Regions from separate parts of the Bradyrhizobium sp. UFLA03-84 genome, predicted to be linked through region 1. Evidence: riboswitches for the same ligand, from Rfam matches in the RefSeq annotation. Region 1 holds a riboswitch; each other region holds the start of a gene.

Evidence for each region. Region 1 has a riboswitch for cobalamin ahead of CK489_RS16375 (ribonucleoside-diphosphate reductase subunit alpha). Riboswitches for the same ligand answer to the same signal wherever they lie in the genome.
Region 2: linked by a shared signal. The riboswitch ahead of metE (5-methyltetrahydropteroyltriglutamate--homocysteine S-methyltransferase) and the one ahead of CK489_RS16375 (ribonucleoside-diphosphate reductase subunit alpha) in region 1 are both predicted to bind cobalamin.
Region 3: linked by a shared signal. The riboswitch ahead of CK489_RS10905 (TonB-dependent receptor) and the one ahead of CK489_RS16375 (ribonucleoside-diphosphate reductase subunit alpha) in region 1 are both predicted to bind cobalamin.
Region 4: linked by a shared signal. The riboswitch ahead of CK489_RS23025 (DUF1636 family protein) and the one ahead of CK489_RS16375 (ribonucleoside-diphosphate reductase subunit alpha) in region 1 are both predicted to bind cobalamin.

What each region holds. Positions count from the first base shown of each region.
Region 1 is NZ_NSJY01000013.1:480,423-482,618, forward strand. Features, by position in the region: partial or broken gene CK489_RS16370 (IS6 family transposase) at 1-416, opposite strand, end outside; cobalamin riboswitch at 586-797, shown strand; gene CK489_RS16375 (ribonucleoside-diphosphate reductase subunit alpha) at 1,007-2,196, shown strand, end outside.
Region 2 is NZ_NSJY01000012.1:30,717-32,912, forward strand. Features, by position in the region: cobalamin riboswitch at 781-982, shown strand; gene metE (5-methyltetrahydropteroyltriglutamate--homocysteine S-methyltransferase) at 1,081-2,196, shown strand, end outside.
Region 3 is NZ_NSJY01000009.1:174,583-176,778, forward strand. Features, by position in the region: gene CK489_RS10905 (TonB-dependent receptor) at 1-1,398, opposite strand, end outside; cobalamin riboswitch at 1,558-1,755, opposite strand; gene CK489_RS10910 (FecCD family ABC transporter permease) at 1,868-2,196, shown strand, end outside.
Region 4 is NZ_NSJY01000014.1:293,302-295,497, forward strand. Features, by position in the region: gene CK489_RS23015 (cobyric acid synthase) at 1-380, opposite strand, end outside; gene cobO (cob(I)yrinic acid a,c-diamide adenosyltransferase) at 393-1,046, opposite strand; cobalamin riboswitch at 1,083-1,297, shown strand; gene CK489_RS23025 (DUF1636 family protein) at 1,392-1,766, shown strand; gene cobW (cobalamin biosynthesis protein CobW) at 1,763-2,196, shown strand, end outside.

The DNA.
Region 1 (2,196 bases):
CTTTGTGCTGACGATGTTCGACGTGAAAGCCCAGGTTCCCCCTCGCAGCGCCGTACGAACGGAGCTTGTCCGTGATCATCACGCGCGGCGGCGTACCGGCGGATTTCAAGAGCTTCTTCACGAGCTGCTGCGCGGCGTGCGAGTCCCTTCAGCGCTGGATCACGACGTCGAGATGAAGCCATTCTAGTCGACAGCGCGCCGGAGCCAATGTTGTTCGCCCGCGAGCGAGATAACGATTTCGTCCAGATGCCATTAGTCGCCGCGAGCGGGAGCGCGCTGGCGGATCCGATCGGAGAACGCTTTGCCGAATTTCCTTCCCCAGTGGCCCACGGTTTCATAGGTCACGCCAATGCCACACACCGCCAGCATTTCCTCGACCATGCGCAAGCTAATACGACCAAACGGCATAGCCTGATTGCTTCCGGCGGGAAGCAATGACGGCGAAAAAGAGCGGTCCCGGACGGTTGGCATGCCGGTTGTCTACTGCCTCGGCGGCTCCAATTCGTTAACTTGACGGTGCCCTTTTGCCTTCTGAATCTTGATCTCCCTCAGCACAAGGCTTGACGAACCTCGGCGAGTCGCGCCTATATGTAGACATGTCACGGTCTTCCATTCCCACATCTCGTGCGATGGAAGCTAAGAGGGAACCCGGTGCGCCGACAATGGCTATTCCGAGGCTGCCCCCGCAACTGTAAGCGACGAGCGGTTGTCATCATGGTCACTGGCGACAGCGCCGGGAAGGCCGACAGCCGCAGCGACACGCGAGCCAGGAGACCTGCCGCGACAGAACGAACGTCCTCGGGCGGGGTGCCCCGGTGGGTCGCTTGCAGCCGGGGACATTTTCCCGGTCTCCTTGCAAGTCGTCCGCGCGGCCCCAGCCCCAAACATCGCAGGGTTGCCGATGTCGCCGTCTTACGATTTCGATCAGCATGGTCATCTCGTTGACCCGCCGAGTGTGCGGGCGCGGCCAGCGCAGGCAACGCCTACCGCGCCTGAACTGTGTCTTGTGCCGACGCCATCGCCGGCTCCGCTACCGTGGCCCCTCGCGCCATCGCCAAAGCCGTCCGACCTTACGCTCGATCGGTCGCGCGACGACCTGCTGACGTCGTTTGGCAAGCTGACGCTGACAGACCGTTATCTGCTCGCCGGCGAAAGCCTCCAGGACATGTTCGCGCGGGTGTCTTGCGCCTTCGCGGACGATGTTGCGCATGCCCAACGTCTCTATGATGCGATGTCTCGACTGTGGTTCATGCCGGCCACACCGGTGCTTTCCAACGGCGGCACCACGCGCGGCCTGCCGATCTCGTGCTTCCTTAACTCGGTGTCGGACTCGCTCGAAGGCATCGTCGGCACTTGGAACGAGAACGTCTGGCTTGCCTCCTACGGCGGCGGCATCGGCACCTACTGGGGCAATGTTCGCTCGATCGGCGAGAAGGTGAAGGGCGGCGTTACCTCGGGCATCATCCCGTTCATCCACGTCATGGACGGCCTGACGCTGGCGATCAGCCAGGGCTCGTTGCGGCGCGGCTCGGCGGCCGTCTATCTCGATATCCACCATCCCGAGATCGAGGAGTTCCTCGAGATCCGCAAGGCGTCTGGCGACTTCAACCGCAAGAGCCTTAACCTCCATCACGGCATCAACGTCACCGACGAGTTCATGCGTGCCGTAGGCGCCGGCACCGCGTTCGCTCTGCGCAGCCCGAAGACTAACGAGGTCATCCGCGAGACCGACGCCCGCCAGCTGTGGCAACGCATCCTTGAGAACCGGCTGCAGACCGGCGAGCCTTATCTCTTGTTCATCGACACCGTGAACCGCGCGCTCCCCAAGCACCAGCGCGAGCTCGGCCTCAAGGTCTCGACCTCCAACCTATGCAGCGAAATTACCCTGCCGACCGGTGTCGATCATCGGGACGAGGAGCGCACCGCGGTGTGCTGCCTGTCGTCGCTCAACCTCGAGACCTGGGACCAGTGGAATGAGGAGCCCGGCTTCATCGAGGACGTCATGCGCTTCCTCGACAACGTGCTCACCCACTTCATCACGGTGGCACCAGGCGGGATGAAGCGTGCCCGCTACGCCGCCCTGCGCGCGCGCTCCGTCGGCCTCGGCGTCATGGGCTTCCACTCGTTTCTCCAGGCCAAGGGCATTCCGATGGAGAGTGTCTTGGCCAAGTCGTTCAATCTGAACATGTTCCGAAA
Region 2 (2,196 bases), on a different contig from region 1:
GAAGGGCGCTGCCGGTTTACGGATGAGAAATCGGGAAGCATTTTTAAAGATTGTCGGACCGTCCGGTCGGTGTGGTCACCCGAACGCCCGCGATCTCTACCGGCTCGCAAACGATAATAAGCAAAAAACGCTCATCATCGCCGGGCGTTGGAATCGTTCGGAAGCCTACGCACACGGTCAGTCGTCCAGCTGCCTCGATTACGCATTCATGGTTGGATGAGCCGCTGTTTCCAGTCGCGCCGGCCGGGTAAGCGAAAAGCGATCAAGTCGCGCTAGCTTCCTCTCAAGTTGCTCAACATTCTCGAGAGCGTCTGACTGACGGATTGATTCATGAACGCTGTCAGCAGCCTCCTGAACAGGCTGACCGCAAAGACGGTGACAGCAAATACGCCGACGGCGCTCCAAACAGCCATTTTCATTACGGGCCTCCCCAGTGTGCGTTGAGGCGAATCGATATGCGTGCCCGAGTATTATCGGCATCAGAGACCGCAAGTCGCCTATCAGGATTGGTGGGCTCATAAGTCAACATGCGCGCCGGGCATGCTGATGAATGGTTGCGCAGATGTTTTGCCCCCGGCGGCGATTCTCGACTGTCGAGAGACAGGATGCTGGCGCGTTGGAAGCGCCGCGAATTGCGCCTTCGACAATTCTCTCGACACATGTATCGGAGAGAGCTTCCAATCGTGGTCAACTTTCGGCGTTAAATGGCCATTGGAGTCACCGATGGCGGCATTGAAGTGAGAGTGCCATCTGAGAGGTTGACGGAAGCGGTCTGTAGCCGATAATCCAAGTCGTCGAGGTTCTCCGGTCGCGCTTGATCCGGAGCTAAGAGGGAAGCCGGTGAACAGGCCGGCGCTGCCCCCGCAACTGTAAGCGGCGAGCCGCTGTCCAACAAAGTCACTGAAGCCTGTGCGGCTTCGGGAAGGCCGGACAGCAGCGATGACCCGCGAGCCAGGAGACCTGCCTCGACCACATATACGTCCACGGGCGGGGTGTCCCGGTGGTGCGCCAAGCAACCGCCCTCGGGCGATTGTGCTAGCGTCCGCCATGGCCTTTGCCCCCAACTACGGGGTTAGCGCTATGTCTCTTCTCTCCCTTCCGGTTGCCACGCTTGGAACGCCACGGATCGGTCCAAGGCGCGAGCTCAAACGCGCGCTTGAAAGTTACTGGGCCGGCGCAATCAGCGAACAGCGATTGCTCGAGGACGCAGCTGGCCTGCGCGCTGCCAACTGGGCCCGCCAAAACTCCCTCGGTGTCACTGTCATTCCGTCGAACGATTTCTCGTTGTACGATCAGGTGCTCGACACCTCTGTCATGGTTGGTGCTATCCCGGAAGTCTACGCCTCGGAAACCGAACCGGTTTCGCTCAAGACGTACTTCGAGATGGCCCGCGGTTCACAGTGGGGCCGCCAGACTGCGAGTAGCAGCCACGGATCGGGTGGATATGGCGCACCCGCACAGGAGATGACCAAGTGGTTCGACACCAACTACCACTACATGGTCCCTGAATTTCATCGGGGACAGACGTTCCGCCTGTCCTCGCGAAAGCCTATCGAGGAGTACGAGGAAGCTAAGGCCCTCGGGTTCCAGACCCGCCCTGTGCTGATCGGGCCGGTCACATTCTTGAAGCTTGGCAAGAGCGCGGATCCTGCGTTCCAGCCGCTGTCGCTCCTGGACGAGCTGATACCGGTCTATGTCGAAGTTCTGCAAGAACTGGCCAAACGGGGAGCAAGCTGGGTTCAATGCGACGAGCCCTGCCTGGTCCTTGATCTGGAGGAGGGGGCGCGAAGATCATTGCTACACGTCTACGATCGGCTCGCCAGGGAAGTTCCTGACGTCAAGATCATGATCGCGAGCTATTTCGGCGATCTCGGCGATAATCTGGACACGGCTTTAAACATGCCCGTTGCCGGACTGCACGTGGATTTGGTCCGCGCGCCGAACCTGTTGGGCCGAATCATTGCTGCCCGCCGAAGTGACCTCGTCATGTCCCTCGGCGTCATCGATGGGCGAAATGTATGGCGGTCAAACCTGTCGACGCTCCGCCAGCAACTGGATCCCGTGATTGCGAAGCTGGGCAGAGGTCATGTCCAGATTGCTCCGTCCTGCTCGCTGCTTCATGTGCCCGTCGATGTTGAACTCGAGACCGGACTTGAACCCGATCTCAAGAGCTGGCTTGCCTTTTCGGTACAGAAG
Region 3 (2,196 bases), on a different contig from region 1:
CGGGTCGTAGCGGTCGCGCGCCGAGACGCTGGTGTTCTGAACGCGCGCGCCGTAGGAGAAGTCGGTCGTCGGCAGCAGGCCGAGCGTGTGTTGCCAGTAGCCGGCGACGGTCTGCTGATCGATATTGTAGATGTGGAAGGGGTCGACGCCCTGATAGGCGCCGCGCGCCTCGCGGAACGTCGAATCGTAATAGTCGATGCCGGTCAGGATTGTCGACGGCATTCCGAACGCGACGTTCTTGACGCTGAGCCGCGGCGTCAGCGACCAAGTCTGCAGCGCCGCATCGTTATAGGTCGAGGCGAAGCTGATGGTCGGCACGGCGCCGAAGAAGCCGCTTTGCGTCTCGCGCTGCCGCCAGCCGCCATCGACGATGAGGTCGACGCCGTTGGTCAGCGTCTTGGTGAAGCCGGCCGTGACGCTTGATGTCTGCTGGTTGGCATAGTCGAACGGTGTCGCCGCGCCGCGGCGATCGGTGAGCAGCTCGTTGACGCCGATCGACGGATCGACCAGCCGCCCGCCGGGCAGGCCGAGTTTCTGGTCGCTGCCGGTGACGGTGAGGAAGGCGGACAGGTCCGACGTGTTGTAGTTGACGTTGCCGACCGCGCTGCGCTGGTCGAGCGCGTTGTTGACACGGTAGCCGTCGGACTTGATGCCGTTGCCGTAGAACGATGTGGACCAGGGTCCGGAATTGAGCGCCGCGGACACGGCCGCCATGCGGGTGTTGAAGGAACCGAACCCACCTTCGGCCCGGATCGTGGCCGGCGGACCGCCGGCGCCGGTCTTGGTGATGATGTTGACCACACCGCCCACCGCGTTGTCGCCATAGAGCACCGCGCCGCTGTTGCCTCTGACGATCTCGATGCGCGCGATCGAATCGAGCGGGATCGTGGTGAGGTCGAACCCGGCCTTGTCGACATCGTTGAGGCGGCGGCCATTGAGCAGGAACAGGGTATTGTCGGAGGCGAACGCGCCGAAGCCACGGAGGTCGACCGAGGTCTTGGCGCCGTTCGGTCCGCCGTAGAGCGATTGCAGCTGCACGCCCGGCACCTGCGCGAGAATCTCGGGCAACGACTGCACCGGCGAATGCGCGATGTCGTCGGCGGTGATCACGGTCGAGGAGGAGCCGACGATCCCGGCGAACTGGCGGCCGTCATCCGCGCCGCCTGCTCCGGTGGCGAGGCCGGCCCCGGTCGTGCCCGATCCGCTTCCGCTGCCCGTGTCGTTGCTCTGGGTGGTACCCGGCGCCGGGCGCCGTGGCGCCGGCGTTTCGTCAGCCGCCGGCTTGGCGCGCGTAACATTCTGGTCGCCCGGTTTGGTGACTTCGATCGCGGGCAGCTGATCGGGAGCGGGCGCCTGCTGCGCCTGCGCGGTCGAGACGATGATTGTCGGCACGATCATCGTCGACGCGAGCAGAAACGCGCGGCGCCGACGGGACGGGAAGAGGAACATAGGCGAGACCTCGGCAACGTCAGTGGCACGTCACCGCGAACCAGTCTCACCATGTGCTTGCAGCATCAGGTGAAGCTCATGCCTGTACTCCCCGACCGGCATCCTCGCGTGTGACCACGGCTGACGGCAGGTCTCCTGGCTCGCGGGTCGTTACCCTTCGTCGCCTTCCCAGGACCGAGTTTCCCAGTGGCATCTGACGAAGGATTCACCGCATACAGTTGCGGGGGCAGCCGCGGCCTTGGGGAAGTTTCCCCGCACCGCATTCCCTTTTCATCTCATCAAAGAACCGTCATGTTCATCTAGGGTTCGGCCGCGCAGCAAAGTCAATCCGGCGGAAGTCGGGCAATGACCACACGGCCACGGTTTTTGTCGAGTGTCGCTTGTCTGCCACGGCGATCGCTGTAAGAGCATGGGTCCAATGAGCGTGCAGGATTTTGCCTTGGCGGCCGAGGTCGCGGCGCGGCGCCGGTGGAGCGCCACCGCGGCGCTGCTCGCGCTCGTGGTCCTGCTGCTGGTGATCTCGCTCGGTGTCGGACCGGTGCGGTTGTCGCCGCTTGCGGTGATCGAGGCGCTGTTCGGCGGCGGCAGCGACGTCGCGCAGGTGATCGTGCGCGAGATCCGCCTGCCGCGCACCATCCTGGCGTTCGCCATCGGCGGCATTCTCGGGCTATCGGGCGCGGCGCTGCAGGGCCTGCTGCGCAATCCGCTGGCTTCGCCATCGCTGTTCGGCGCGCCGCAATCGGCGGC
Region 4 (2,196 bases), on a different contig from region 1:
TCGGCACGCGCCTTCAGCCGCTCGAAACTCTCCAGCACTGCGCCCATCAGCTGTGGCTTCATGCCGGCATATTCGCGCGCGCGGGCGGTGGCGATCCGCTTGCCCTGCACGATGACCTGGGCGCCGACATCGGTTTCGGGTTTCAGCAACACCGGGTTCATGTCGGTGTGGGGCTCGACGCCGGCGGCCAGCGCCTGCAAGGCCTGCGCGCGTCCGATCTCGCCGCCGTCGACGGTCACGGCGGCATTGTTCGACATGTTCTGCGGCTTGAACGGCAGCACGCGCAGGCCGCGCCGCGTGGCGGCGCGCGCGAGGCCGGCGACGATGAGCGACTTGCCCACGTCCGAGCCGGCTCCCTGGATCATCAATGCGCGCGCCATGGCGTTCGGCTCTTAGAACTCGACGCCCGGCTGGGCCTTGATGCCGGAGCGGAACGGATGCTTCACCAGTGTCATCTCGGTGACGAGGTCGGCGATCTCGATCAACTCGTCCTTGGCGTTGCGACCGGTGAGCACGACATGCGTCATCGGCGGCTTGGACGTGGTCAGGAAGTCGACGACGTCGGCGATCGCGAGATAGTCGTAGCGAAGCGCGATGTTGATCTCGTCGAGCACCACCATGCGCAGGTTCTCGTCTGCGATCAGCTGCTTGGCCTTTTCCCAGCCGGCTTGCGCCGCCGCGATGTCGCGGGCGCGATCCTGCGTCTCCCAGGTAAAGCCTTCCCCCATCGCGTGGAATTGACAGAGATCGCCGAAATGCCCGGTGAGCAGGCGGCGCTCGCCGGTATCCCAGGCCCCCTTGATGAACTGCACCACGGCGCAGGGAAAGCCGTGCGCCACGCAGCGCATGATCATGCCGAAGGCGGAGGACGATTTTCCTTTGCCGGCGCCGGTATGAACGATGATCAGGCCTTTTTCGCCGCTCTTGGTCGCCATGATGCGATCCCTGGCAGCCTTCTTTTTCGCCATCTTGTCGGCGTGGCGCGCGTCCAGCGATGGGTCGGTGCCGACGGCGCCGTCCTCAGCGTCGTTTCCATCAGAAATCATCACGTTCCTTCGGCTTGACAAGTGCGAGGCTTGGACGAATGGTGGGCCCGCGTTGGTTCCTGTCCTACGACAGGCGAACAGGGAATGCGATAGGGCTGAGACCGCAAGGTCGGCCTGAAACGCAGCCGCCCCCGCGACCGTGACCGGAGAGATGCCCAAGCCACTGATTCCGTAAGGAGTCGGGAAGGTGGGCATCAAAGGAGAAATCCTACTCCGCAAGCCGGGAGACCTGCCAGCGCAGCATGTTGTGAGACCGGCGGACGGGGTGTTCCGCGACGGGGAACGGACCGATGCAAGATCGGTTCGTGTGCCTCATCGCTTCCCGCTGTCAATCCAGGAAGGCCGATGAGCGTTACTCTTCATGTCTGTATCACCTGTCGCGCCGGCCAAACGCTGGCGGAAGGTGAAGTCGCGCCCGGTGCGCGTCTGCATGCCGCGCTTGTCGAGGCCGGTGTGCCCGACGATGTCAATCTGGTTCCCGTCGAATGCCTGTCGGCTTGCAGCCAGGGCTGCTCGGTTGCGCTCAGCGCGCCCGGCCGGTGGTCCTATGTCTACGGGCGCCTGTCCGAAGCCAATGCCAGGGATGTGATCGCCGGTGCCTCCGCCTACGCATCGGCGCCCGACGGCATCGTGCCGTGGCGCAGCCGCCCGGAAATCTTCCGCAAGCAATCGCTTGCCCGCATTCCACCTCTTCCCGTCGTGCCGGAGGCCGCAGAATGACTACACTCGCCAAGGTTCCGGTCACCGTCGTGACCGGCTTTCTCGGGTCCGGCAAGACGACGCTGATCCAGCACCTGATCCGCAATGCCAACGGCAAGAAGCTTGCGGTGCTGGTGAACGAATTCGGCAGCGAAGGCGTCGACGGCGACATCCTGAAATCCTGCGCCGATGCCAATTGCCCGACCGAGAACATCGTTGAACTCGCCAATGGCTGCATCTGCTGCACCGTCGCCGACGATTTCATCCCGGCGATGGAGCAGTTGCTGGCACGGCCTGTGAAGCCCGATCACATCGTGATCGAGACATCGGGCCTCGCGCTGCCGAAGCCGCTGCTCAAGGCGTTCGACTGGCCCGAAATCCGTTCGCGGATCACCGTCGACGGCGTGATCGCGCTGGCCGATGCAGAGGCCGTTGCCGCCGGCCGCTTTGC